3 regions of the Paenibacillus baimaensis genome follow, and region 2 is predicted to be linked to each of the others. Evidence: predicted binding sites of a transcription regulator. Region 2 holds the regulator's gene; each other region holds the start of a gene.

Evidence for each region. The regulator LexA, encoded in region 2, represses DNA repair genes until DNA is damaged. The targets are predictions, from matches to a motif close to CGAACATATGTTCG.
Region 1: a site for LexA is predicted at 1,515-1,528, ahead of recA (recombinase RecA). Genes of this name have one in related genera too.
Region 3: a site for LexA is predicted at 7,342-7,355, ahead of OB236_RS28305 (SPL family radical SAM protein). Genes of this name have one in related genera too.

The regions. Positions count from the first base shown of each region.
Region 1 covers NZ_JAOQIO010000094.1:272,375-282,339, reverse strand. The annotation lists gene OB236_RS24985 (RecX family transcriptional regulator) at 1-334, opposite strand, end outside; gene recA (recombinase RecA) at 392-1,441, opposite strand; gene OB236_RS24975 (competence/damage-inducible protein A) at 1,650-2,897, opposite strand; gene pgsA (CDP-diacylglycerol--glycerol-3-phosphate 3-phosphatidyltransferase) at 2,948-3,526, opposite strand; gene rimO (30S ribosomal protein S12 methylthiotransferase RimO) at 3,523-4,851, opposite strand; gene OB236_RS24960 (YajQ family cyclic di-GMP-binding protein) at 4,929-5,420, opposite strand; gene OB236_RS24955 (helix-turn-helix domain-containing protein) at 5,451-6,299, opposite strand; gene OB236_RS24950 (DUF3388 domain-containing protein) at 6,338-7,102, opposite strand; gene OB236_RS24945 (type 1 periplasmic-binding domain-containing protein) at 7,227-8,066, opposite strand; gene OB236_RS24940 (DUF3243 domain-containing protein) at 8,159-8,413, opposite strand; gene ymfI (elongation factor P 5-aminopentanone reductase) at 8,489-9,247, opposite strand; gene yfmH (EF-P 5-aminopentanol modification-associated protein YfmH) at 9,247-9,965, opposite strand, start outside.
Region 2 covers NZ_JAOQIO010000124.1:410,382-420,346, reverse strand. The annotation lists gene glnA (type I glutamate--ammonia ligase) at 1-774, shown strand, start outside; gene lexA (transcriptional repressor LexA) at 960-1,583, opposite strand; gene OB236_RS38400 (LysM peptidoglycan-binding domain-containing protein) at 1,729-2,109, shown strand; gene OB236_RS38395 (DUF896 domain-containing protein) at 2,264-2,476, shown strand; gene OB236_RS38390 (aldo/keto reductase) at 2,495-3,484, shown strand; gene OB236_RS38385 (hypothetical protein) at 3,509-4,021, shown strand; gene OB236_RS38380 (HAD-IA family hydrolase) at 4,037-4,834, shown strand; gene OB236_RS38375 (1,2-dihydroxy-3-keto-5-methylthiopentene dioxygenase) at 4,929-5,471, opposite strand; gene metH (methionine synthase) at 5,705-9,148, shown strand; gene rnz (ribonuclease Z) at 9,242-9,965, shown strand, end outside.
Region 3 covers NZ_JAOQIO010000098.1:2,232-12,196, forward strand. The annotation lists gene OB236_RS28270 (amino acid ABC transporter ATP-binding protein) at 249-980, shown strand; gene OB236_RS28275 (glutamate ABC transporter substrate-binding protein) at 1,005-1,886, shown strand; gene OB236_RS28280 (amino acid ABC transporter permease) at 1,970-2,632, shown strand; gene OB236_RS28285 (amino acid ABC transporter permease) at 2,664-3,314, shown strand; gene OB236_RS28290 (aminopeptidase) at 3,451-4,680, opposite strand; gene OB236_RS28295 (hypothetical protein) at 4,894-5,424, shown strand; gene OB236_RS28300 (DUF4868 domain-containing protein) at 5,425-6,318, shown strand; gene OB236_RS28305 (SPL family radical SAM protein) at 6,355-7,317, opposite strand; gene OB236_RS28310 (sensor histidine kinase) at 7,495-8,904, shown strand; gene OB236_RS28315 (copper amine oxidase N-terminal domain-containing protein) at 9,182-9,965, shown strand, end outside.

The sequences.
Region 1 (9,965 bases), on a different contig from region 2:
GCGTGTCTTCAATTGTGGGAAGCTCATAGTTCTTTTGAAGCAAACGTGCCTTTAGTTCATGCTCGGAACGCAGCCTGAACGATAATAAACGAATGGCATCCAAATAAGCCTGCTGTTTGTCTTGAGCATCTACAATCGCTTTCAGCTCTTTTTCATCGATTGCAGTACCCTTGGCCAAACTGTATTTGATCAGCACATCCTCATGTATAGAAAATACATACTGCTCTTCGATATATAAATTGTAACGATCCTTGGCTCTTTTTTGTCGCTCTATTTTGGTTATTACGCCTTCTTTTAAAGGCAGCTCATTCAGTTCATTTACTTCTTCATCCATGATCTATCACTCCGAATGCAACGGAAGGGCACCTGAGTAAGGTGCCCTTCATCTGCTTTATTCAACTTCTTCCAAATCTTCATCATCTTCTTCGTTATTTAGCAAGTCGGCATCGACGGTCGCTGACAAGTTGGCGTTTTCGCGAATTTTATTTTCAAGAATATCAGCAACTTGCGGATTATCCTTTAAGAATTGCTTAGAGTTCTCACGGCCTTGACCCAATCGGTCACCGTTGAAGGAATACCAGGCGCCACTCTTTTGAATAATATCCATTTCAGCACCGATATCGATAATGCTTCCTTCTTTGGAAATACCTTCGCCATACATAATATCAATATCTGCCTGCTTGAACGGAGGCGCTACTTTATTCTTAACTACTTTAATTCTTGTACGGTTACCAACCATATCATTGCCTTGCTTGATGCTCTCTACACGACGTACATCCAAACGTACGGAGGAATAGAACTTCAATGCTCTTCCGCCCGGGGTTGTCTCCGGATTACCGAACATAACACCGATCTTCTCACGAAGCTGATTGATGAAAATTGCAATCGTGTTCGATTTGTTGATAGCACCGGATAACTTACGCAATGCCTGTGACATCAAACGTGCTTGCAGACCCACGTGGGAATCTCCCATGTCTCCTTCAATTTCCGCTTTAGGAACCAGTGCCGCAACCGAGTCAATAACGATAATATCTACAGCTCCACTGCGTACCAATGCTTCGGCAATTTCCAACGCCTGCTCACCCGTGTCCGGTTGGGAGAGCAGCAGCTCGTCTATATTAATTCCAAGCTTACTTGCATAGGAAGGATCTAGTGCATGCTCAGCATCGATAAAAGCCGCTGTTCCGCCTACTCGCTGTACCTCAGCAATAGCATGAAGCGCAACTGTTGTTTTACCCGATGATTCAGGGCCAAAAACCTCTATAATTCTACCACGTGGGAATCCTCCTATGCCGAGGGCAATATCGAGGGCCAAAGATCCGCTGGGAATAACATCAATCTTCATATGGGCGGATTCACCCAGTTTCATAACCGATCCTTTACCAAATTGCTTTTCAATTTGACGAAGGGCATTGTCTAGTGCTGCGCGCCGATCTGACAAAACACTCACTTCCTTTTCCGTATTGGATAAGTATAATAATAACCTATTTTGTTGGTGTTGCCAAGCATTTTTACGAACATACATTCTGTTTATGGTCCAAAGAAAAACCGTAACAAAATGTGATCCATTGTTACGGTTCTTCCGCTTCCTCTATTATATTACATTGGCTGAGCGCTTTCAAGTTCTAATTATATCAATCCCAGCTCTATCAAACCACCAAACGCTTCCACAATTGGTATAATGCCGCCTTTGCAGCACGAAGCTTGATATTGTCCCGATTACCGGACAACTGCAGCCGCTCCACAACCGGCAGCCCTTCTTTGCAGGCAATAGCCAGATACACAAGACCTACCGGCTTTCCTTCGGATTCATCCGGTCCGGCCACCCCAGTGATAGCAACTGCATAATCGGTATCTGCCTTAAGTCGCATCTGTTCTGCCAGAATACCGGCTGTTTCCGCGCTGACTGCACCTGGAGCTCCTGCTCCTTCCAGAATGCTCATCGGCACATCCAGCAGCTTATTCTTCAACATATTTGAATAACAAACGATACCTCCACGGAATACGGCAGAACTTCCGGGAACTGCGGTCAGCATATGGCCGAGGAGCCCTCCTGTACAGCTCTCAGCAGCTGCCAGGAGCAATTTGCGCTCCTTCATGATACGTATGACCTCTTGCTCAATAGGAACGTCTACAGAGGCGTATATGTAGTCTCCAAGCCTGCTTCTGATTTCCTGCTCCAGCGGCTCCAGCTTTACATCCGCTTCCGCTTGTGAAGAGGCGCGAGTGGTAATGCGTATCGTAACCTCAGACTCCTTGGCATAAGGAGCTATGGTCGGGTCTGTTTGAGCATGAATAAGGTCTAAAAGTTCATGTTCAAGCGTAGATTCACCAATTCCCGCAAATTTCAACATCCTCGAGAACAAAGGATGAACCCCGCTCATCTTCGACGCAATCCATGGTGCTGCGTAAAGATCGAACATGGGTTTCATTTCTTTAGGGGGACCGGGTAATAGTATGTAATGCGTGCCATCCTGGGTCAAAGCGATACCTACGGCCATTCCTGCATCATTCGTTAAAGGATCACTGTGCTCCAGCATTAGCGCCTGCCTACGATTGCTTTCGACCATATGAATGCCCCTTGATCCAAACACTTGTTCGATATGATCCATTGAGGGCTGATGGGTGACTATCTTTTGTCCCAGAAAAGCGGCAAGCGCATCCTTGGTCAGGTCATCCTGAGTCGGTCCAAGTCCGCCAGTACAAATGATTAAATCGGCACGGCTTTTAGCAATTTGCAGGGCGTCCGCCAAGCGGCTTTCATTATCACCGACAACGGTCTGGTAGTATACACTCACACCCAAATCTGCGCACCCTTGGGCCAAATACTGAGCATTGGTGTTCACAATCTGTCCTAATAAAAGCTCTGTTCCAACAGCTATAATCTCAGCTCTCATCCAAATTACCTCCCGAATGGAACAAAAAAACAATAGGAAGCTCCTACTGTTTATTCGTTAAAGTTAATGACATGTTTATTTTTAATAAAATAATCCAAACCGGAATACAAGGTTATGATGGCCGCAACCCAACTTGCAAATAAATCAAAGCGCAGATTAATAAAAGCAAATGGAAAATTATTGATCAGCAGTGCAATAATTGCCGTAATTTGGGCTGCTGTTTTCCATTTACCCCATTTACTAGCCGCAATGACATGACCCTCAAGCAGGGCGATCTGTCGTAATCCTGTAACAGCAAATTCCCGGCTAATAATCACAATCACGATCCATGCGCCGACCTTATCCATCTCAACTAAGGATACGAGCACAGCAGATACAAGAAGCTTATCAGCCAAGGGGTCAAGCAATTTCCCCAGATTCGTTACCAGCTTACGCTTCCTGGCAATATATCCGTCCAGACCATCTGTCCAAGCCGCAATGATAAAAATAAGCGCAGCAATAATTTGGTTGTAGGTGATGCTGAACTGATCCATTTCAATTTGAGGAAATTTTAAATTAACAAGCAAAAAAAACATAATGATAGGTACTAAAAAGATCCTCGCCAAAGTGATCCGATTGGCCAGGTTCATGCCACAACCTCCCCGGACAAATCAAACTCGAATGAGTGGGTAATGTGAACCTTGGCTAACTCTCCAATCTTAAGCTGTGTCCCTTTTACAAATACTTCTCCATCAATCTCAGGAGCATCGTATTGGGAACGGCCAATATAGACATCATTTCTGCCGTCATACTTTTCAATCAATACATCCACGGTTTGGCCTACCCGATTTCCGTTACGAATATTAGATATACTACGCTGAATTTCCATGATGGTATTAGCCCGATATTCCTTTACATCATCCTGAACCTGATCCGGCAGACGTGCAGCTGGTGTATCCTGCTCTTGAGAGTAGGCAAACACACCCAAGCGGTCAAATTCAACTTCTGTAACAAATCTCTTCAAATTCTCAAAATCCTGCTCAGTCTCACCCGGGAACCCTACAATAAGCGAGGTACGAAGTGAAACATTAGGAATTCGTGAACGAATTTTGTCAATCAATGCTTTGGCGTCCTGCTGTCTGCCTGGTCTTCTCATCCGCTTCAAAATAATATCTTCACTATGCTGCAGAGGCATATCGACATATTTACATACCTTTGGGTTTGAAGCAATTGTGTCGATCAATTCGTCGGTAAAAAATCCCGGATATGCATAGTGCAGTCTGACCCATTCAATTCCAGCTACTTCCGTAACCTTGTTCAACAAAGCAGGCAGCATAAAGCCGTCATACAAATCTGTACCATAATTTGTGGAATCCTGTGCAATCAGACTGATTTCCCTAACACCTTGAGAAGCCAATTGCTCAATTTCCGCAATAATGGATTCCATGCTTCTGCTGCGGAACTTACCGCGCATGATCGGAATACTGCAGAACGTACAGGCATTGTCACAGCCCTCAGCAATTTTCACATAAGCGGTATAACGCGGAGTCGTCACACGACGTGGAAGTGGCTTGTCATAGTTAAAAACCGGGTTCCCCACCAAGACCGGCTTTTTCCCAGCAAGTGCTTCTTCAATAATTTCATTGATTTTGTCAAAATCCCCTGTGCCTACGATACCATCAATTTCAGGCATTTCTTCCATGAGCTCTTTCTTGTAGCGTTGAGTCAAGCATCCGGAAACAATCAGTGCCTTCAAATTAGCAGTCTGCTTCAAGTCAGCCATATCCAATATCGTATTAACGGATTCTTCCTTTGCTGCATCAATGAACCCGCAGGTATTAACTATAATTACAGTAGCTTCTTCCTTATCCGATACTAATTCGTAGCCACGTCCAAAAACAAGTCCTGACATGATTTCGGAGTCAACGAGGTTCTTCTCGCAGCCGAGCGTAACTACTTTTACTTTCTCTGTCATATCCATATCCTCCAATAGTGAATCAAGCCTATGGGTCAAGTATAAACGAACCGAATGAATAGTGTCAAAAATGTATATTAACGAAAATTTAAAAATTGCAGATCAAGAGGCAGATCTGCTTTGCGAAGAAGCTGGATAACCTGTTGTAAATCGTCTTTGCTTTTGCCAGAAACTCTGATTTGATCGCCCTGAATTTGGCTTTTCACCTTTAGCTTGGAATCCCGGATCATGATATTGATTTTTTTGGCATTATCCTGATCGATTCCTGACTTGAGCTTCACCTTTTGCCGAACGGTTTGGGATGAAGCCGGTTGAATTTTATCGTATTCGAGGTTTTTCAAGGAAATTCCCCGTTTAGCCATCTTGGAATGCAAAATGTCCATTACGTTTTGCAGCTTGAACTCATCATCGGAGACGATAACTAATTCATCTTTTTCAACTGCGATACTGCTTTTGCTATTTTTAAAATCAAATCGGGTCATAATTTCTTTCTCCGCTTGATTAATCGCATTGTTCAATTCCTGCATATCCATTTTCGAGGCAATATCAAAAAAACTTTCGTCAGCCATGGTCGCACTTCCTTTATATAATTAAATGACTTACACTTTTTGTAAATCGATTTGAACCCGTTTAGCATTTGGAGTGTCGCCTAGCACAATAAGGGTTCCATTCACATTCAATTCAACTGCATTGGAGCGGCCAAAAATCATAAATGCCGAGTTGGTAAGCTCCCAGCTTTGCTCTTTACCCTTGGTGAAGGTGCCTTGCTCGAGCATATCTCGTTGTTCTCCTAATGAGTCAATCTGCATCCAGCAAGCATCGCCTACAACCTTCATTTGGATCATAAGCTTATCTGCATTGGAAACCAAATAGTAATCGGTGCCACCTTGGCTTTTGACAAGCTTCACTTCTGTTTTAACTACAGAAACAGGCGGTGGAGCAGGCACTGCTGGTGCTTTTTTGTCGTAAACGGGTGTAGTCACACTGCCGCTGTTGGCATTAGGATCCACTTTATCCGTGACCCGATTCGGTTCATTTACAGGGTTAGCTTCATGCGGCTTACTATTATAATTCGTTATTATATAATAATAGATGATCCCCAGGATGAGAACAAAAAAGGCAATCATCATAACAGTGGAAACCCATTTGCCCATTCTTTCCGTATTTCGTGTCGTTCTCTTGGAGCGAGTAGGTTCAATATGGTCTGGCTCTGCCGCGGGAATCACATTTTGATATAAGCTCAATATTTCATTAGGCTCCAGCCCCACCGCTTCGGCATAACTTTTGATAAATGCTCTGACATAAAAATTACCCGGTAATATTTTGTAGTTTCCATCTTCAATCGCTTCCAAATAGCGCTTACGAATTTTTGTGCTTTCCTGCAAATCTTCTAATGAAATCTTTTTTTCCAACCGTGCTTTTCGCAACAATTGCCCAAGATCAGACATGTTCTCACCCCTTTCGGAACGTTCTTTGTAATGGATTATTAATAATCATTGATACCGTTTGTTATGGCATCGTAATTGATTTCTTCATCAGGTGTATTGCGCAGCTCTACAATGTAATTGAAATGCTCATACGTATATTCCGAATCCCGCACAAAAATATCCGGATGCTCGATGACTTTCGTCGAAGGCATACTCATGATTTGCTGTAAAAGGGAGTGATGCTTTTCATTGGAACGAATGGTCGATACGATACCATCAATAATAAAAATATTGTTCGGGTTCATTTCCTCCTCAGATAATTGACTGCGAACCGTTTGGCGTAACAGTGTTGAGGATACAAAATTCCAACGTTTATTTGAGCAAACGCTCCCGGCTATGATCGATTCCGTCTTTCCTACGCGCGGCATGCCTCTGAGTCCAACGACCTGATTGCCGTCACGCTTGAAAATTTCACCCAGAAAATCGACCAGAAGACCCAACTCATCGCGCGTAAAGCGGAATGTTTTACGATCATCCGAATCTCTTTCAATGTATCTGCCATGGCGAACAGCTAATATATCAACCAATTTGGGCTCTCTGAGTGCCGTTATAGTTATATTATCCACTTTTCGCAACATTTTACCCATCAAGTCAATTTTTTCATTATCATTGGTTTGCAGCAGCATACCACGGGTCCGGTCTTCTACCCCGTTAATCGTAACAATATTAATATCCAGCATCCCCATCAGGGAAGCTACATCCCCCAATAAGCCAGGACGATTTTTATGTATTCTGTATTCCATATACCACTGCTTTGTTTCCATTATAGGCACCTCATATCGATGATAATCACACATCAACTCAAATTTTTGGAGCATGTTACAAAAATATTCTACAATTTTCGAGAAATTCCTTCTTACTTCTTAAAGAAATCTTTATTATTCTTGATTAAGGCTTAATGATTTGTATTTCCTGGGAAGTATATTCCTGATTTCCATTCGCCCATGTCTGGGTTTCTATGGTTTGCAATATCGAGGTCATAAGGAAGCCCCATTGCAGCTCTATGGAAACTGCTGTCATATCGATTACTGGCACCTTCAGGTTTTTAACCCGTTGCAAGGAACTGGCGTCCAAAGGAGAATAAATAGCTATCCAGCTGGGCCCATGTCTCCTGACCTGATTCTGAAATTGCGGGAACCAGCCTTCGGCATCGGACACTCCTATCGTTTCAGCCTCCTCGGAAGGTGCCCACAACGATGGTATCGGCCTGGCGCCGACTGTCACCCATTCAATGGATTTACCCAATATTTGCTGCTGCTTAACCCACTCGTCCCATTGCTTGTCCATAAAACCTTGTCCCGTCTGTTTCCATACGATATGTTTATCCGTGACTGGCGGATTATCACCCGATACCGTATCATCGAGCAAAATCCATTTTTTGTCGGGAATTGCTGTAGCAATAGGCAGTACTTTTCGAGCAAGCTCGTTTCCTATGACAATTATGTAAGTATAGGGTCTCGTTTTCAGAGCGGTAATCTGCGCTTCCTTAAGCACTGCTGTATCCGCCATCCAATCAAAAGCAATATGATGACTGTCACGCCAAGATATCAATGTATTTTGTAAAGTTGATTTTGTAGAATCCGATACATGTTCTTTGGAAATAATTAAAACGGAAACCTTGGATTCCAGTAAAGCGGGGTCAATTGCGGGAATGTTCTTACCACAGCCTCCAAGTACAAATAGTATACATAAAGTAAAGAGCCCAGTTGTCCATCTCTTCTTACTCAACTACCTCTAGCCGCCTTTCCAATCAAATTAAGTTAAGTATACCACAAAAGTAACGAAAAGCCCCCTTGGAAGGAGGCTGCTAACAATTGCATTTAGGTTCCCGGTGTAACCAGCTTTACCATCAGCTTGGCGATTGTTCTCTTTTCCTGCTCATCAGCAACATCCCAGAGCTCTTTAAGCACTCGTTCTTCATTATTTTCCGGGTCCACCTTGTCAGATAGAAACTCCCCGATTTGAAAGGCCAGCTTGTTGATCGTTTCATCCTTCATGCCAGCTTTTTCTGCCTGATCGATGCGTTCATTCAAAAATTGCTTCCAGCGGTCAAATACCTTTAGTACAGTTGCCATTGCTCATAGCCTCCTTGGAGTCAAAGTGTATTACCACTTTTACTATTCGCCAAATCGAGGTCTACTATACCATGCTTATGTTAACCAACCGCCATTGGGACTAATAATCTGTCCGGTAATATAGCCGGATTCCGGAAGTGCCAAAAAATAAACCAAGGAAGCAATTTCGTTCGGCTGGGCAAACCTTCCAGCAGGAATTTCATTCTCTATGGCTGCTTTTTCCTGGGAGTCAAAGTTGGCCATCATCAGTGTGTCAACCGCACCTGGGGCCACCGCATTCACGGTTACTCCAGAAGGGGCTAATTCTTTGGCTAAAGCTTTCGTAAAGGCATTGATACCGCCTTTGGTTGTGGAATATAAAACCTCGCAGGAAGAGCCGGAAATCCCCCAAATTGAAGACACATTAATAATTCTTCCATATTTTTGCCGAATCATCGGTTTCATGAACTGCTGACTGATCAAAAATGATCCTTTCAGATTAATGTTCATGACATCATCCCAGAGCTCCTCGCTCACATCCGAGAGCATCCCGTAATGGGAAACACCCGCATTGTTAACGATAATATCAGGTGTCATCTCATGATGATCCAGTTTCTCCTGCAGCCGTAGAATCTGCTCCTTGCTGCGTAAATCAGCCGTAGCCGTAAGTACCTTTGCACCTGTTTTCATACATCTGCGTGCCGTATCATTAGCCGCCTCATGGGACTGCATATAATGGATCACGACATTCATTCCCACGGAAGCGAATCTTTCGGCAATCGCAGCACCAATACCGCGGCTGCCACCCGTAACAAGTACGGTTTGCTCGTTAAAGGGACGGATCGGATCATTCATTACGCTTCACTTCTGACAATGGATACGGCCAACTGGTTCCAGTCAAAATGCTCGTTCAGCATTGTCGTTACATCCTCAATTGTCAATTGCTCATACACAGGCAGTATGTCAAATAAATCGATTTGTTTAAAACGATATTTGGTGAATTCATTGGCAATGGACTCTGGAGAATTCAACTGCCGCAGAAAACCTCCAATTTTCTTTTTACGGCTTCTCTCAAAATCGGTTTGCGCAATCCCACTCTCCTTCACTTTATCGATTTCCTCACGAACACGTGAAACCAATTTGTCAGGGTCTGGCGTATCACCACCGATGATAGAAAAGGCATAATTCTCTGCAATATTGTACTCACTTCCGAAGCTGTCAGAAATGATTTGTTCTTCGTATAGCTTTTGATAAATAGCCGAGCTTGGACTGAGCAAAATATCCAGTAAAACCTTCATAACCAGTTCCCGCTTCAGAAGTTCCTTGCCACTAGCATCCTGCTTCGGTTCCTTGCAGCCGAACAAGCATTTGGGAAGAGAAACCGGCAGTACGGTTACTTTCTCCTTGTTCTTGACGGTGGTTGGCTCTTGCTCAAATAAACGATGAATTTCACCCTGGGGCTTATATTCCTTGGCAGCCTGATTGCTCCTGATCAATTCCATCGTTTCCTCGGGATCGACACCTCCAACCACAAACAAACTCATATTGCTGGGATGATAAAAAGTGTGATAAC
Region 2 (9,965 bases):
CATGAAGTAGCGCCGGGTCAGCATGAGATTGATTTTAAATATGCAGATGCAATCAAAGCGGCTGACCAAATTCAAACGTTCAAGCTGGTTGTTAAAACGGTAGCGAGACAGCATGGCCTGCACGCAACTTTTATGCCAAAGCCATTGTTTGGTGTGAACGGATCGGGTATGCACGCTCACCAATCGTTATTTAATGGTTCCACGAACACGTTCTATGATGAAAGTGACAAGCTGGGTCTAAGTGCAACTGCAAGATATTATATGGCTGGCATTTTGCGTCATGCCCGTGCGTTTGCAGCAATTACCAACCCAACCGTTAACTCATACAAGCGTCTGGTTCCAGGCTATGAAGCTCCTTGTTATGTTGCTTGGTCTGCCAGCAATCGGAGTCCAATGATTCGTATTCCTGCATCCAGAGGACTGAGCACCCGTGTTGAGGTCCGTAATCCGGATCCAGCTGCTAATCCATATCTGGCGTTAGCTGTTATGCTGAAGGCTGGTCTCGACGGAATCAAGAACAAAATGCAGCTGCCTCCGCCAACGGATCGTAACATTTATGTAATGACCGAGGAAGAGCGTGAGGATCAAGGAATTCCAAGTCTGCCGGTTAACCTTAAGGTTGCGTTGGAAGAGATGCTGCGCGATGATGTCATTTGTGATGCGCTCGGTGATCACGCTCTGGCTCACTTCATTGAGCTTAAAGAAATCGAATGGGATATCTATCGCACTCAGGTTCATGCATGGGAACGCGAGCAGTATTTGACGCTTTACTAAAAATTAGTTCACCATATGAATTATTTCTTTTTTCTTTGAATAGACAAGAAGAAGCTCTCCCCATGTAGAAATTTTACTGCGGGAAAGCTTCTTTTTGTATGTGAGGAGGCGATTGCAGCTCATAGCAAAAAGCCGACTGTCAAGTAGCCTTGACGTCGACTTCAATAAGTGCTTGATTATAATGATTACACGATGTCTCGGAACAACCCTACGACTCTTCCTAAAATAGTAACAGTCTTTAAACGAATCGGTTCCATAGTAGAGTTCTCAGGCTGTAGACGTATATGATCTTTTTCCTTGTAGAACCGCTTGACTGTAGCTTCGTCATCTTCGGTCATTGCAACAACAATATCACCGTTATTGGCGGTTTGCTGCTGTCTGACGATAACATAATCCCCATCATTGATACCGGCATCAATCATACTGTTGCCCTCGATACTCAACATGAACACATTGTAATCGCCAACATAATGACTCGGAAGCGGGAAGTAATCCTCGATATTTTCCGTAGCAGTAATCGGAATACCAGCTGTAACGCGTCCAATCAATGGAACACGAACAACGGATAAGGCAAAGTTGCTGCCCTCTGTCAGGGTACCGTCCGTAATTTCAATAGCTCTTGGCTTGGTAGGATCACGCCGAATGAGTCCCTTTTTCTCCAAACGTTCCAGATGTCCGTGCACAGTAGAACTGGAGGCGAGGCCAACTGCTTCACCAATTTCACGAACGGAAGGTGGATACCCTTTATCTTTCACTTCATTCTTAATAAAATCCAGGATTGCCAATTGTCGAATGGATAGCTTACTCATTAGGATCACTCCAATGCTTGGTAATAACTAGTGAGAGTATAACATAGAACCGGAGTTCGTACAAACATAAGTTCTAATTTTTCGATTGACACAAACATTTGTTCGTGTTATTTTGAAAACAGAACAAATGTTTGGGGGCGCTGTTATGTATATGAATGAACAATTGTTATCGAAGAGAGAGTCTGTTTCCAGGGATGCTTCTGCCTTTCCGCTGCTTCTAGCTTCCATTATTCCTTATCGAAAAAAGCTCTTGAGATATGCAGGCTTGTTCGCAGCAGCGTCAATTATTATTTTAATCAGCTTGTCTGTTTCATTGCTTGGCGGAGATCTGGATGCTTATGCTTCATCGGATCACACACCTATTGAATATTCGGTAGAGATCGTTAATGGTGATACATTATGGTCCATTGCCAGCAAACATGTACATAAAGGACAGGATGTCCGTGAATATATTTATAACCTCAAGAAAGTGAATGGATTAAAGTCTAGCTTACTTCAAGAAGGGCAAACACTTAGACTTCCTTGAAGAGTAGACTTAATTTTGTATGTCGGAATTAACACTCTCACGCACACAATACATAGAAACACCTCCTTGACTCTTGACAATGGTAGGCCATAATGTCAAAGTATACTTTGATGCATTTATCAAGCATTTTTGTAGAAGATCGGGAGGATTTTACATGGATAATGGAACAGAGCCATATATTCAACGAATCAATGAATTGGCCCGTAAAGCCAAAACAGTAGGTCTGACAGACGATGAGCTGGAAGAACGCAATGAGCTTCGTAAACGCTATATAGAAGCTTTTAAAGGCAATCTTCGCAGTCAGTTGGAGACAATTAAATTTGTTGATGAGGAACAAGAGGATAGTGACACGAACCAGCACAAATAATTAGGGGTGAACCATTGCGTGCAATATCGAGTACTGGGCAAAAGCGGGGTTATGGTTTCTGAGCTTTGTTTGGGAACCATGACCTTTGGCAATACAACCAGCGAGGAAGACTCAACGACCATGATTCACGATTTTTTGGATCAAGGCGGGAATTTTCTTGATACTGCGGATGTGTATGTATCAGGACGTTCTGAGGAAGTCGTTGGCAAAGCGATCAGCGGTCGACGCTCAGATGTGATTCTGGCCACTAAAGTACGTTTTGCGACAGCAAATAATGTTAATCATGTCGGCTTATCACGCAAACATATTTTAGACGGGGTAGAAGCCAGCTTACGGCGTTTAAAAACCGATTATATCGATTTATATCAAATGCATGTCTGGGATCAAATTACACCGATTGAAGAAACATTACGTACGTTGGATGATTTGGTGACATCTGGAAAAGTCAGATACATCGGGTGCTCCAACTTTTTGGCGTATCAAATTATGAAATCCCTTGGGATCAGTGATCATAATCGATATGCCCGATTTATTTCCAATCAACCGCAATATAGTCTCGTGTCTCGTCAGATGGACAGAGAAGTGCTGCCTTTATGTATCGAAGAAAATGTAGGTATTATTCCATGGGGACCTATCGGCGGCGGTTTCCTAAGCGGTAAATACCCTCGTGGTGAAGCACCGACAGAAGGTAGGCTCTCGTCTAAAGCGGGTGAAAGCAGCTGGATGTTACGCAACTCGGAGAAAAACTTCCGTATACTTGAAGAAGTTCTTGCTGTTTCCTCTGAAATTGATCAAACACCTGTTCAGGTGGCTTTGAATTGGCTTATACATAAAAAGGGGATTACCGCCCCTATATTTGGTGCAAGGACATTGGAGCAGTACCATGAGAATATGGGAGCAGTTGGCTGGAAGCTCTCCACAGATCATTGGAACCGCTTGGATACTGTGAGTGCGCTTGAGGATGACTATCCATACCGATTTATAGAAAAATTTAAAAGAGAAGTGTAGCCGGTATATTAAAGGAGATTGCCTATGTCTCGCAAGTGGGAACGAATGGTCAAGAAGAATACGAAAGTAGTTAACAAAAGTAGGGCCAAGCATGGCAAGCCAACGATCAGCCAAACCGTATCATCAGACGATTCGGTTACTATTAAAGGGCGCAATTGGACGTTATCGTTATTTTTATTTTGCGTAGGTATTTTTTGTTTTATAGCTTTTCAGAACACGAATCAGGATGAATACTTGTACTGGCTAACAGGCGGAAGTTATATGCTGCTGAGCTTATTCATGTTTGGTGTCAGACGCCCGCAGCTTAAAATTGGCAAAGACTTTTTGGGAAGCCGTCGATTTACGGGAGACAAGAGAGTGCCCGCTTCGGATATTAAAGAAATCGCATTATCTTCGGATGCTGTCATCATTTCATTGAAGAGCAGCAAAATCAGATGGTCGTTTACACGTTTTTATCATAGAATGGATATTTCGGCGATGTCCGAGCGATTGAAGGAATTCGCCGCTAATCATGCAGTACCTTTGAAGGTGGAGTAGAAAGGGAGAGGCTCAATGGCTATTAAGGCAGTTTTATTTGATTTGGATGATACGTTATTATGGGATGATCGTAGTGTAAAAGAGGCCTTTCAGGCAACATGTTTAGCGGCAGCGGAGCAAGTCGAAGTTGACCCTATCGAACTCGAGCAGGCGGTAAGACAAGAGGCGCGGAAGCTATATGAGTCATACGACACATTTGCTTTTACCAAAATGATTGGAATCAACCCTTTTGAAGGGTTGTGGGCTAACTTTACAGAAGGTGATAATGAGAATTTCCGTAAACTGGAGCAGCTTGCACCTCAATATCGTACTGAATCATGGACCCTTGGTCTTAAAGCTTTAGGTATAGACGATGCAAAGCTTGGCTATGAGCTTGGGGAGAGATTCCCGATGGAACGTCGCAGTCGTCCTATTGTATATGAGGAAACGTTCGAGGTTCTGGATCAATTAAAAGGCAGCTATAAGCTGCTGCTCTTAACCAATGGTTCTCCGGATTTACAGAAGGAAAAGCTGGCTGGTGTTCCTGAGCTTGCTCCTTATTTTGACCATATTGTCATATCAGGGAATCACGGAGAGGGCAAACCTGCAACCTCAATATTCAATCATGCACTTGACCTGCTTCAGGTTACAGCTGATGAAGCAGTAATGATTGGCGATAAGCTCACAACCGATATTTTGGGATCTAACCGGATCAATATGCGTAACATGTGGATTAATCGACATGCGCTGCAAAGGGACGATGAAATCATACCTGCCTATGAGATTGTAAGTTTGCGAGATATTCAAGGTGTAATTGATTCCATAAGTTCATAAGTGTAAAAAAACTATTGAATGCAATAAAAACCCGCCAGCGCTGAGTAACAGGCTGACGGGTTTTGTTCATATTGTGTATATGGATAATACCTTTTTATGCTTTCTGAAAGGATTCGTCTGCATAAGGGTGGGCGATCCAGCCATCGGTTTCAATAAACAAACGAATAGCAACAATTTGGCGATTGTCCATTAAAGTGAAGAAGTGTGCCTTGTGCTCGGGAACAGAAATAACATCGCCTGCTTCCAATTCAACATCAAAATACCCAACATCCTCAGTGCCTTTTATAATAAAAATACCTTTTCCTGAAACAATAGCTCTTACTTCATCTTCGGTGTGGGTGTGAACCTGCTCAAATTTAGTAAGAAGTTCTTCGATATTAGGTGTAGCCTCGGACAAAGCAATAACATCCCATGTTTTGTAACCGCGTCTAGCCGCAATTTCCTGAATTTCTTCGTCAAATGTCGACAGAATTTGCGCTTTATTCTCATCGGTCAAAGTGAATTTCTCTTGTAAATCAGCAGGAAGCTTGCCTGCATTCCAGTGCTCATAAAGTACCTCTTGTTTTTCCAAAAATGCCTGAACGTTACTTTCTCCAGAGATGCGTTCATTAGTATTGCGAATACGGATTTCAGCCACGGTCATCCCTCTTTCTATACACTTAATAAGTTTCTAACCTATATTATAATAGAATTCCAGGCTGCTGTCGATCTGTTTCATTGATAATTCCGATATGAATAATAAGAAAATGTGCATTGTTTGAACTTTATTTGATCTCTGTCGAATTGTGTCCGCATTATCTTTTCATGATGACAGGTTTCTGGTACACTAAAGGTTACAATTGGACGGTTGCCGTTGAAAGGAAGATTAGCATGGGCAAAATACCTTTGCAAGAACAGCTTAAGAAGAAAATTATGATTTTGGACGGTGCAATGGGCACAATGATCCAACAGGAAAACTTAACCGAGGAAGATTTTGGTAGTGAAGACCTGGATGGATGTAATGAAATTTTGGTAGTTACACGTCCTGATGTCATTTCAAAAATACATGAGGCTTATTTTGCAGCGGGCGCAGATATTATCGAAACGAATACTTTTGGATCGACAAGTGTCGTTCTTGCTGAATATGATTTACAGGATCGAGCTAGAGAGTTGAATCTGATAGCAGCCAGGTTAGCAGTTGAGGCAGCGAATAAATTCAGCACACCGGAGTGGCCGCGTTATGTTGCAGGTGCTTTGGGACCAACAACCAAAACACTTTCCGTAACCGGAGGCGTCACCTTTGACGAACTCGTTGACAGCTACTACGAGCAATCTGTAGCACTGATCGAAGCTGGCGTAGACGCAATGCTTCTTGAGACCTCTCAGGATACGTTGAATGTTAAAGCGGGTAGTATTGGCATTCGTCGTGCTTTTGAGACCACTGGCATTACACTCCCATTAATGATTTCCGGAACGATTGAGCCAATGGGCACAACGCTAGCGGGTCAAAATATTGAATCCTTTTATATTTCCCTGGAGCACTTAAATCCGATTTCTATTGGTCTTAACTGTGCAACGGGTCCGGAGTTTATGCGTGATCATATCCGTTCCTTGTCTGAGCTCGCGACTACGGCTGTCAGCTGTTATCCAAATGCCGGATTGCCGGACGAGAATGGGCAATATCATGAGTCTCCTGAATCTCTTGCCAAAAAAATGGCTGGATTTGCCGAACAAGGCTGGCTAAATATTGCTGGCGGCTGCTGTGGAACGACTCCTGATCATATTCGTGCGATGGCTGAGACTTTATCCCAGTATAAACCTCGGGAGCATGCAGCTTCTCACTTATCGGCAGTTTCGGGTATCGAAACCGTCTATATTGAAGATGCGAACCGTCCTTACATGGTTGGGGAACGTACAAATATTTCAGGGTCCCGTAAGTTCAAACGATTGATGAAAGAAGGCAAGTTTGAAGAAGGCGCAGAAATAGCGCGTGCACAAGTGAAGAATGGTGCTTATGTCATTGATATCAACGTACAGGATACCGATATTGATGAAGTGTATGCGATGGAAAACTTTTTGAAAGAGGTTGTCAAAAAGGTTAAAGTTCCATTGATGATCGACTCGACCTATGATCATATTATTGAGCTCGGTTTGAAATATTCACAAGGCAAGGCGATTATTAACTCCATTAACCTGGAAGATGGCGAGAGCAAGTTTGAAGCTATTTTGCCGTTAATCCATCGATATGGCGCAGCTGTTGTTATGATTCTCATCGATGAGCGCGGACAAGCTGTATCACGGCAAGCCAAAATGGAAGTTGCTGAACGTTCCTATGAGCTGTTAACCAAAAAGTATGGGATGAATCCGGAAGATATTATTTTTGATCCGAATATGTTCCCGGTAGGCTCAGGCGATCCGCAGTATATTGGATCTGCTGTTGAGACCATCGAAGGTATTCGGATGATCAAAGAAAAATATCCTGAATGTAAAACCATTCTTGGTCTTAGTAACATTTCCTTTGGTCTTCCGCCTGCTGGGCGGGAGGTTCTGAATTCGGTGTACTTGTATCACTGTACCAAGGCCGGACTGGACTTTGCCATCGTCAATACAGAAAACCTGGAGCGTTACGCATCCATAGGTGATCATGAGAAAGAGCTTGCTGAGAAGCTGATCTTTGAAACTAATGATGATACACTTGCCCAATTTGTTGCTCACTTCCGTGAGAAAAAGGTCGATAAGAAAGAGAAAATCTCTAATCTTACGCTTGAAGAACGATTGGCGTCCTATGTGGTTGAAGGTACGAAAGAAGGCCTTGCAGCCGATTTGAACGAAGCCATGAATACGTATGCGCCGCTGGATATTATTAATGGACCTTTAATGACAGGAATGGCAGAGGTAGGCAGATTGTTTAATAACAATGAGCTGATTGTTGCCGAGGTGCTGCAAAGCGCGGAAGTCATGAAAGCATCCGTATCCCATCTCGAGCCGTTTATGGAAAAAGCGGACAGTGCCGTTAAAGGAACGATCATGCTGGCTACAGTTAAAGGCGATGTTCACGATATCGGTAAAAACTTGGTCGAAATCATTTTATCCAACAACGGCTACAAAATTATTAACCTGGGTATTAAGGTTCCGCCAGATCAAATTATTGAAGCATTCCGCAGAGAAAAGCCTGATGCTATTGGTTTGTCAGGTCTACTTGTTAAATCTGCACAGCAGATGGTTATAACCGCTCAGGATTTGAAAAATGCAGGTATCGATGTACCTATTCTGGTAGGTGGTGCCGCATTGACAAGAAAATTCACGAAAACACGTATCGCACCGGAATATGAAGGTGTTGTTCTATATGCAAAAGATGCTATGGATGGTCTGGACATTGCGAACAAGCTGAGCGACCCACTCCAGAAGCAGCAATTAATTGATGAATTACGTGAAGCGATGGAATCCGATGTTAAGGAGTCCGGTAAGAAAACAGAAGCAATGCCAGTCTTGACTCGGGTGTTGAAATCTACGATTGATCGTACTTTACCGGTGCAGGTACCTCCAAGTCTGGAGAGACGTGTTATTCGTGATTATCCTATGAGTCACGTGATGCCTTATATTAATATGCAGATGCTGCTCGGACATCATCTCGGCTTGAAAGGAAAAGTCGATAAGCTTCTAGCTGATAAAGATCCGAAGGCGGTTCAACTCAAGGAAACCGTAGACGGGATTTTGGCGGAAGCTCAAAAAGAAGGCATTATCCGTGCGCATGGTATGTATCAGTTTTTCCCGGCACAGTCATCGGGTGACGATATTTTCATTTATGACAAGGATGATCTGACCAAGGTACTGCAAAAGTTCTCCTTCCCAAGACAACAGACGGAACCTTTTTTCTGTCTTGCTGATTACCTGAAATCGACAGACAGCGGCGAAATGGACTATATTGGCTTTATGGTCGTTACAGCTGGTCACGGCATAAGTGAGAAGGCACAAGAGTGGAGAGAAAAAGGCGACTACTTACGATCGCATGCTCTTCAATCCACTGCACTTGAAACTGCGGAGGCGCTGGCTGAACGTGTGCACCAAATGATGCGCGATGTTTGGGGATTCCCGGATCCGGCTGGCATGACAATGGGTGAGATGTTTGGTGCCAAGTATCGCGGCCAACGCTTCTCCTTTGGTTATCCCGCCTGCCCGAATCTGGATGATCAGGAGCAGCTGTTCGCATTGTTGAAGCCGGAGGATATCGGTATTGAGTTGACCGAAGGCAGTATGATGGAGCCGGAAGCTTCGGTATCAGCCATTGTATTCTCACATCCGGAAGCACGCTATTTTAACGTGGATAAGGTCTAGGATATACTAGCGAAGGAGTGGGGTCATAGGGGCTCGACTCCTTCACTATATGTAGAGGGATACAGCACGACATAGGAAATGGAGAAGATGAGCTTGGAAATATACTTTCTCGGTACAGGAGCAGGTATGCCTTCGAAGGAACGAAATGTGTCTTCGATCATTCTGAATCTGTTGGCGGAAAACAACAGCTATTGGATGTTCGATTGCGGAGAAGGGACGCAGCAACAGATTCTGCGTTCACCCATTCGGACGAGCAAGCTGGAGAAGCTGTTCATAACTCATTTGCATGGGGATCATTTGTATGGTCTGCCAGGACTTCTAACGAGCCGTTCTTATCAAGGTGGCGATGACACGCTTACTGTTTACGGTCCTGAGGGTACGGAGTTATTTATCCGCACTGCTTTGGCTGTAAGTCAGGCTCATTTAACCTACGAGCTTAAGATTGTTGAGTTCGGACCCGTGGATCAGCAGCTGTTGTTTGAAGATAAGCAATTTGAGGTGTACATCGCTCCACTTGTCCATCGGGTTCAGAGCTATGGCTACCGGATCGTAGAGAAACCACAAAAAGGCAGCCTGCAAGCGGATAAGCTGAAGGAGCTTGGAATCAATTCAGGACCCTTGTTCGGTAAAATCAAGCAGGGAATGGATATAACCTTGGAGAATGGCACAATACTTAGGGCAAAGGATTATATCGGACCTGATGTTCAGGGAAGAATCGTGACCATTCTGGGTGACACACAGCCCTGCCAATACTCATTGGAGCTTGCTCGTGATGCGGATGTACTGGTTCACGAGGCAACCTTTGCGGAGAGTAAGA
Region 3 (9,965 bases), on a different contig from region 2:
AATAACATAAAATTATTGCATATTTGAATGTTCAAGGCGATAATGAAATCACATCAATGAATTAGGCTGGAATATAGGAAGCGTATGATGTCGAAAGCATCAATTTAACTGGATAGTGAGTCATAAATCGCATGGAGTGGTAATAAGTTGTTAGCTATAGTAAAAACAACGTAAATATCACAAGCAGGCAGAACGTATCGAAACGGTTTACACAGCGGCTCCATAAAGAAAAGGTTGGGGGGTGTAAAATGATTGAATTTCGTGGGGTTAACAAGCATTATGGGAAGTTTCAGGTTCTGACGCAGATTGATTTAACGATTGAAGCAGGTGAAGTAGTCGTGGTTATCGGACCGTCAGGTTCAGGTAAAAGCACGCTGCTCCGCTGTATCAATCGTCTGGAAACGATCACTGACGGGCAATTAATCGTAAATGGCACCCAACTCCATGACAAACATGCAGATGTTAATAAGCTGCGTCGTCATATCGGCATGGTATTTCAGCATTTTAATTTGTACCCCCATATGACAGTCATTGATAATATTACTTTGGCACCGATCAAAGTGGCAGGAGTTAGCAAGCAAGAAGCGCTTCAAACGGCTATGCATTACTTGGACAAAGTGGGGATTCCCGAGAAGGCTAATTCTTTTCCATCCCAGCTGTCCGGTGGACAGCAGCAGCGAGTAGCGATAGCCAGAGGACTTGCGATGAAGCCGCAAATTATGCTGTTTGACGAACCCACCTCAGCATTGGACCCTGAGATGATCGGAGAAGTATTGGATGTTATGAAAAGTTTGGTTCATGAAGGGATGACGATGGTTGTGGTTACCCATGAGATGGGATTTGCCCGTGAAGTGGCAGACCGGGTCGTATTCATGGACCAAGGACAGATTCTGGAGGAAGCGCCGCCGGATGCATTTTTCTCCAATCCACAAGAAGAACGAGCGCAGCTATTTCTAAGTCGATTACTCCAACACAACTAACCGGAATGAGGGGGATTATGGATAATGATGAAAAAGAGCTGGATGACGTTTACGTTAATGCTTGGTTTGGCAGGAATGGTAATGACAGGCTGTGGAACGAAAACAGATACGCCAACGAATCCAGGTGCGGGTACAACGACTCCGACTGCACCTGCTGCTCCGGCTGGTGATGCTCCAAAATCCACAGGCAGCAAAACACTCGACGATATTCAAAAGCGTGGGAAGCTGGTTGTGGGTGTCAAATATGATACGAAGCTGTTTGGTTTGAAGGACCCAGGAAGCGGTAAAGTAGAGGGCTTTGATATTGATATCGCCAAGGCGCTAGCTAAAAAAATTCTCGGAGACGAAACGAAGCTGGAGCTCAAGGAAGTGACCTCCAAGACGCGTATTCCGCTGTTGAAAAACGGGGATATCGATATGATCATCGCCACGATGACGATTACCGAGGAGCGTAAGCAGGAGGTTGAATTTTCTGATGTGTACTTTAAAGCGGGACAATCACTGTTGGTCAAAAAGGGCAGCACGATTCAAAGTGTGGCAGATGTGAAAAAAGGTGTGAAGGTGTTGGCGGTTAAGGGCTCTACATCTACAGATAATATTAGAGCCAAGTCCCCTGAGGCAACTGTATTGGAATTTGAAAATTATCAGGATGCTTTCACTGCCTTAAAAGCCGGACAGGGAGACACGCTGACTACCGATAATGCGATTTTGTATGGCATGGTGAAGCAGGATCCCAATTATCAGGTAGTCGGTGGAACGTTCACAGATGAACCATATGGGATGGCCATTCGCAAAGGCGATACGGGCTACGTTACTTATGTGAATGACTTTTTGAAGGCAATGAAGTCAAGCGGAGACTACGATAAGCTGTATGAGCAGTGGATAGGTGAAAAGCCAAGTAAATAAAGGTTGTTTGGCGATAGGATGAGCGGCCTACATGGATGGCTGTTCATCCTATTCCATTTTGCATTAAGGAAGGGGGTTGGACGATGGACAAATTCCTTAGCTTCAGCATTTTGATCAAATACTGGGACATGTATCTGGAAGGTTTTTTGAATACGCTTCAGGTAAGTCTGATTGCCTTGGCGGGCAGCTTTATTCTCGGTACTGTGCTGGCCGTTATGCGGATATCCCCCGTGAAGCCGCTCAACTGGATCAGTACGGCCTTTGTTGAATTTATCCGGAATATTCCACTCATTCTTATTGTATTTTTATTTTTTCTGGGCCCGTCCTCACTGGGAGTACCGATGAGCGGTTTTGTTGCCGGAACGTTGGGCCTTACGATATATACCGCAGTCTTTATTGCTGAGGCCGTCCGTGCTGGGATCCAGGCGGTTCCGAAAGGGCAAACGGAGGCGGCGCGTGCCTCGGGCCTGACTTATGCACAAACGATGCGGTTTATCGTGCTGCCGCAAGCCTTGAAAATTGTTATTCCTCCAATCGGCAACCAGTTTTTGAATCTGGTCAAAAATTCATCGGTACTTAGCGTCGTCGCTGGACTGGATTTGATGTATTATGCCGACCTGATTTCCACCAAAACGTTTGTTGTCTTCAGTGTTTACATATTTGTTGCTTTGTTTTATTTGATCATTACGATCCCTTTGAGCCTGGGTCTCGCTTACCTGGAGCGCAGAATGGCCAGGTCCCAATAAGCTGATAAATATGCGTTGGAGGTGAACGTGAATGAACTTTATTGGTGCTTACACCTGGGAGCATATTCGCTTTATGCTTACAGGGCTTGGAATCACTTTACAGGTGGCGCTTATCGCAATTGTATTCAGTTTTATTATAGGCTGTTTCTTAGGCATAATTCGTTACACGAAGCTCCCTGTGATTTCTCAGCTGACCGCAGCGGTGGTAGAAATCATTCGTAATTTGCCGCTGCTGCTCATCATATTTTTCACCTTTTTTGCTTTACCGGAGATCGGAATTAAGCTAAGTGTGATGAATGCGGCGATAGTTGCGTTAACGGTGTTCGAGGCTGCCATGATCGCGGAGATCGTGCGCAGTGGTTTGAATTCGATTGATAAGGGTCAAATTGAGGCGGCCCGTTCATCAGGTCTTACCTACTTACAGACGCTGCAGCACATTGTATTACCTCAGGCTTTGCGGCGGATGGTGCCTCCGATGGTCAGTCAATTTATCTCATTGTTAAAGGACACTTCGCTGGCCGTCGTGATTTCGCTTGGAGAGCTGATGCATAATGCCCAGATTATTAATGGACAGGATGTCAATTTTGTAGTGCCGATTTTACTATTGGCCGCTGTCATGTATTTTATAGTGAATTTTGCACTATCCCTGCTGGCTCGCCGGTTGGAAGCGCGTCAGGTGTAATAGCCGTATTGACAATGACCATGCAAGCATTAGATACCCTATGGAACATCAAATAACCACGGAAGGCCTCTTAGAACCAATAATCCGTGGTTGCTGCTATTTTTGCTGCCATGTACCAATAAAGCGGCTCTATTCGCTATACCCATGCCCCGCGGCGGAATAGAGGCTCTCGAATTCCATCGGCAGTTTCACCGTCAATATCAAGCTCCTCCGAGCCAATCATAAAATCGACGTGGGTCAAGCTGGTGTTCACTCCATGAAGGGCGAGTTCTTCCTTGCTCATCACCGTACCTTCCTTGATACAGAGCGGGTACGCACTGCCGATAGCCAAGTGGGAGGAGGCATTTTCGTCAAATGCCGTATTATAGAAAATGACGTTCATCGCGGAAATCGGCGATCCATGTGGCACCAGAGCTATTTCCCCAAGGAAATGCGAGCCTTCGTCGGTTTCGATTAATTGCTTCAGCGTTTCGTAGCCCTCTTCTGCGGTGAAGCTGACAATTCTGCCTTTTTCGAAGGTTAGCGAAAAGCGGTCAATCAGATTGCCGTTAACATTCAGTGGCATCGTGCTGCTTACCTTGCCATGAACCCCTTCTTTTAACGGGAGTGTGAATACTTCCTCGGTTGGCAAATTTGGAACGAAGAAGGCACCCTGCTCGTTGTGAATGCCGCCGGCAACCCATTGATGCGCTTCGGGAAGCTCGATAGTCAGATCGGTGCCAGGAGCTTTATAATAGAGCTTTCTGTAATTTTTATCATTTAAAAAAGCCATACGCTCCTGAAGCTGTCGAATATGCTCCTCCCAAGCGCTAATCGGGTCCTCGCGGTCGAGACGTGTAGCTTGAAAAATATATCCCCACAATTTATCGATAGCTTCATCTGGCGACAGCTCGGGAAATACTTTGGTAGCCCAGGATGGGGTTGGAACCGAAACGATCGACCAACTGACTTTACCCGCTTGCAGGAACGTACGATATTCCTTCATTTCGTTCATCTGCGTTTTACTGGCCAAGGCAATCTTACCCGGATCAATGTCCTTGAGCAGCTCTGGATTCGGGGCATAGATCGTTAAGAAAGCTGCGTCCTGCCGGGCCATTTCGGCAAAGCCCTCCGCCTTCCAGGTTGGAAATTGCTTAAATGACTCATCCCTTGCATGTAAAAAGCGAATGCGCCGCAGCGACTCATCGTCCCATTCCACCAATACCTGCCATACTCCTGCCTGATAAGCCTTTTGGGCAATCGTCCTTACAAAATCAACCGCCGCAATCGGTGCGAACACAACGAGTGTCTGCCCCTCGTGAATATTCAAGCCTACCTTTAAAGCCAATTCAGCGTACTTTTCCAGCTGTGCGGCAAAATCTCGCATTCTCGATCAACCTCCTTTTGAACCTGCCCTATGCATATAATTGATTATACGGTATCTTCCGCTTCAATTACGAATCCGGTGGATGGTTCACGGGTTTGAGAGGGTCATCCTGCAAGTAAGCAGGGGTGTTTCCTTCTAGTAATAAATGGTAATATATAAGTGGGATCAGCGTGTCTCAGCATTCCTGCTGCATATCCATAGAGGGGGAGTCGCATGATTGGCAATGTACATAAAGCATTATGGGTTTGCTCTAGCGGTGCGCCCATTCTTATTGCTTTTTCCGCTGCCTGGGTATTGGGCAAATCAACGTATACGCTGCCTGTCATCTTTGTATTTGTTGCGGTAGGGCTCATTGTACTGGCATCGGTTTCTTTTCATAGTATGAAAAGCAGATTGGCTGTCATAGCAGTCAGAGTTAAGAAGGTCACACCTAATGATAAAATCATGATCCAATATGCACTTTCCTATGTATTACCGTTCACCAGTATCGTCTGGGATAAAATCAATCCTTTTATGTCGCTTGTTATTTCTGTTGTCGTGTTAGTTGTTCTGCTGCTGGCCCATTCGCCAACCGCCAACCCGCTGTTGTTTTTTATAGGCTATCATTTTTATGAGATTGAGACGGAGAATGGTATTGGCAGCTATACGGTAATGTCCAGAAGGGCTATTCGCAATAAGGACGAGCTGACAAATGTCATTCGGATTACGGAATACTTGTTGCTCGATCGATCGGGGGGAAGATGAATGTTCGAAGGTCAGTCTCTATTTGTTATGCTCCAGCAGGAGGAAGAGGCCATTCAGGTTTATCGCATCGAGACTACGCAACAGGCGCAAACAGAGGTTGGTATTTTATTAGGCGAAGCCGCTGCTGTGTTTGTTAACCATAAGCAGCCAATTGCTTTCGATGGCGGTTACAAACCTGAATATGATGAAATGCTCGTGATTCCCGGATTTAAGCTGAGTTCGCAAATTGTTCAGGCCTTGAAGGACCCGATCGGTGTGGCCGCATTCATTCCCGATCTGAAGCAGCAGCCGGTGATCAAAGCTATTTTTACTGGCAGACACACAGTCGTAAACGGAAAAGAGCAGCTTGTGGTCGCTTTTCAAAAATTTCGCAAGGAGCAGTACATCACAACGAGAAAAGGAATCAGCCTGTTTCACAGTAAAGAAACGTTTACGATGGATGATCGATTTGGTATTTGTATTACGGATTCCGTAGATTGTGTTGTGGTCAATGATGAGCTGCGCTTTTCGTCGTTCTTTTTCGCCCGCCAGGTGTTCGACCTTTCTGAATATTTCCGTGAAGCGACAGATACGGATGTGGAGAGCTTTATGAATCATTCAAAAATCAACATTGAGGATGCCAGCATTTTTAAAATAAACGCGGATTCCTGGGTACGGAGAAAAATTGCCATCATTGATGAATCGCGCATTCTTGATAAATATAAGGTGACGGAAATTAAACATAAGGCGCAGGCATTCGGTTTGACCATCACCGCCGTTAAAAACAAAATCCATTTCCCCAATGATAAAAAAGAGCTGAAAAATATTTTAAAATTTTTGGATGATGAAATTTATAAAGGTGTGTTCTCTGAACAAATTTTACAAACGAATTCAAAGCGTAAAGCCGAAATTTAATCGTTCGGGAGATTAAGCCACCATCTCTTTTTGCATTCAAAATAAAGTCAATTGAACAGGTTCTGTACTTGTATTAGTTTCATTAGGAACGCTCGGAGCTTGGGTTGGGGTCGCCATGTATTTGTGATTGGTCATTTTGTGCTCCAGCAGCCAGGCATCGATCTTCCTCATTATCGGTTCCCGGTAAGAGGGAGGTGCATAAGCGGTGCTATGATACAGCTGGGCGTAGCGCTCGGTCAGCTGCGGATAATGCTGCCGGAGAGTTTGGAAGAACCATACCTTGACTGGCGCAGTGCTTAAGCGTAAATAGGATGGCATGATGAACTGGGCTCCTGCTTGTGCTGCTGCAGCAATTAGCTCTTGCAAATCGGCTTCGCTATCGGTTATATAGGGCAGGATTGGTGCGACGAATACGCCTGTCGGTATCCCCTCCGCAGTGAGCCTCTCGACCGTCTCCAGACGCTTGGCGGGAGAAGGCGTGGACGGTTCAAATTGCCTCCAGACCGTGTTATTCAACGTGCTGATACTGATATTAATGGAGATGATGGGGAGATTACGCAGGAGATCCAGATCCCTTAGAATTAATGGAGAGCGTGTAGTGATCGAGACAGGAATTTGAAACTCGGCCAATACCTCCAGACAGCCGCGAGTCAGCATAGCCTTGCTTTCGATCTGCTGATAAGGATCTGTAGCTGTGCCAATTGCAATCGGCTCCCAATTGACAACACGCTTGCTGCCTCGCAGGCGTTTTTTTATTTGTTCTCTGAGCACGGAGGGGGCATCCGATTTCATGAAAATATGGTTCTGAAACGAATCATCTGCCGCAATTCCGAGAAAGGAATGGGTTGAGCGCGCATAGCAAAAGCTGCACCCATGCTGGCAGCCGCGATACGGATTAATGGACCAGTCAAAAGGCATGGACGGAGCTTTAACCGGGTTGAGTATGGTTTTGGACTGCATCGGCTCGTAGTGTACTTTGGGAGGTTTGGTTGTAGACATTATAGTCAATCACCTCAATAAATGGGAATATATGTTCTTGTTTATCCTAACAGACAGCATCCGGGAAAGCAAGTACGAGTGGCTATGTTAAACGAAGTAGCTGGTAGGGGCATCCGAGCGTCTATATGGTATACTGGATAATGGTATATTCGTAAATGATGGAGGTTACAGGAAAGAATGGAATTTACCAAGGTATTTTTTATTAACATTTGTATACTCACGACGCTTGCTTATATGGCGATGCTTGTTCATAAATATGTACTAGTTGAAGCATCGGGACCTCTAAAGTATGGCTTGTCTGTGCTTGCCGCTATCGGAGCCGGCTGGGCAACGATGATGTTTGGGCTTAATATCGGACAAGAGATCATATTTGATTTACGATTTATACCTCTTATCATATGCACGCTGGCGTATTCTCAGCCTGTAACACTGTTGATCATTGGTGCCGGAATTGGGGTTGCTAGACTATCCTTCGGGATCAGTGACGCGGCTTGTGCTGGTTTCTGGAACATTCTCATTCTGGGTCTGCTGTGCATGCTGCTCAATATCGTATTGAAGCGGGTACGCTGGAGCTACATAACGAAGATGATGATCGTGATTGTTACCGTTAATTTGGTGTATTGCATCAACATTGGGATATTGGGTGTCATACCGGCCTTTCAATACTTCTCGGTTACATTTCCAGTTACGTTTCCGATCAGCTTGCTATTAAGTTTCTTTTTTGCGTTTATGCTGTATGATTTTCAGGTTGAAAGGCGCAGAGTGGTAGACATTCAGGTCGCACATTCGGCGCTTCAAAGGCAGACAGACGAATTACTGGAAACACGTAAAGACGTCGAGCAAAAGGCCAAGCAGCTGCTGCTGGCGTCTCAATACAAATCGGAGTTTCTGGTTAACATGTCCCACGAGCTGAGAACACCGCTGAATAGTATTATTTCTTTATCCCAGATGATCCGTGATGAGGAAAAGCGTAAAGAGGAGCATGAAAACGCCGATTACGCTGATATCATTTATGGTTCCGGTCAGGAGCTGCTGCAGCTGATTGATGACATTCTGGACTTATCAAGGGTCGAGGCGGGTCGAATGGAGATTGTGTCAGAGGATGTGATCGTCAGCGAGATTGCGCATGTGCTGCAGTTCCATTTTCGCCATATTGCTGAGCAAAAGGGGCTTGATTTTATTATCTATATGGCACCTGATGTCCCGGCAGTCATTCGAACGGATGCAATGCGTTTACAGCAAATATTGCGTAACCTGCTGTCCAATGCTTTTAAATTCACATCGGAAGGGCGTGTGCTGCTGGATATTCGCAAGGCAGTATGCACGAATGATGATACAGCAGGGGAATGGATCGCTTTTACCGTTTGCGATACGGGGATTGGGATTAAGGAAAGCATGCAGGCGGCAATCTTCGAAGCGTTCCAGCAGGCAGATGGTTCGATCAGCCGTAAGTATGGAGGCACAGGGTTAGGGCTGTCGATCAGCCGTGCGATGACAGAGCTGCTTGGTGGTAATTTAACTGTGGACAGTAGGGAAAGTGAAGGTAGCGCCTTTACTTTATATTTACCGATTCGAGGAGATCATTAAGGGTGGCTGCTTCAAACCTGAATGGAATGGGTAATCATTGCTAATTGGCTATATGGCAGTTGGTATAGATACATAAGCAAAGGCATACAAAAGTGGAGGGGGTTGGTGGAGCAGCGCTCTTTTGGAGTGATGCAAGCTTTCCGCTGCCGTCTGATGAACTAGGCATAACTCTGTTCAACCTGATGTCTCGGGCCTCATTATAGGGTGGATCCATGTAAAATACGGTGCGTACGAAGAAATTACAACTATAAAGAGAATTAAAGGAGATGTGATATTGATGAAGCTTTTGAAAACCAAATTAGCTTTGCTCTTACTCTGTATGGCCCTTATGCTCCCAACCTTGGTAGCTGGAGCAGCACCTGCCAGTAACTCCATTACAGCTGCTTCTGATCTGCGTGTAGGACTTGGACAGCTGCTTGGTGAGCATGCCTTGCTAGCTGTACTTGCCATGCAAAAAAATTATGACAAAGCAGTCGATTTCAGCGATACAGCTAATCTTTTGAGCAAAAATACGGATCAGTTGGCTGCAGCTATTGCATCGGTATACGGTCCAGATGCCGGAGTGACGTTTAAATCGATTTGGAGCTCCCATATCGGCTATCTGATTGAGTATGTAAACGCTGCAGCCATTAAAGATGAAGCTGCTCGTGCAGCAGCTGTGGTGAAGCTTGATGACTATCGTGTCAAGCAAGCAGCTTTCTTCGCAGTGGCCAACCCGGACAACTTCAAAGCGGCAGCCATTGAGGAAGGCTTGAACATGCACATCGGTCACCTGATTGATTCATTTAATGCTTACGTGAACAAGGATTATACGGATTCGTACACCAAGGCACGTATGGCTTATAGTCATATGTATGACACAGCAGATATGCTTGCGATTGGTATCGCTACCCAGTACCCCGATAGGTTTTCAAATTCTTCTATTCAATCAACTACAGTTGATCTTCGAGGCACATTGGGCCAAGTGTTAGGCGAGCATGCGCTGCTGGCGATTGTGGCGATGCAAAAAGGAATTGATGGAAAACCGGATTTTGATCAGGCTGTTGCTGCACTTGGACAAA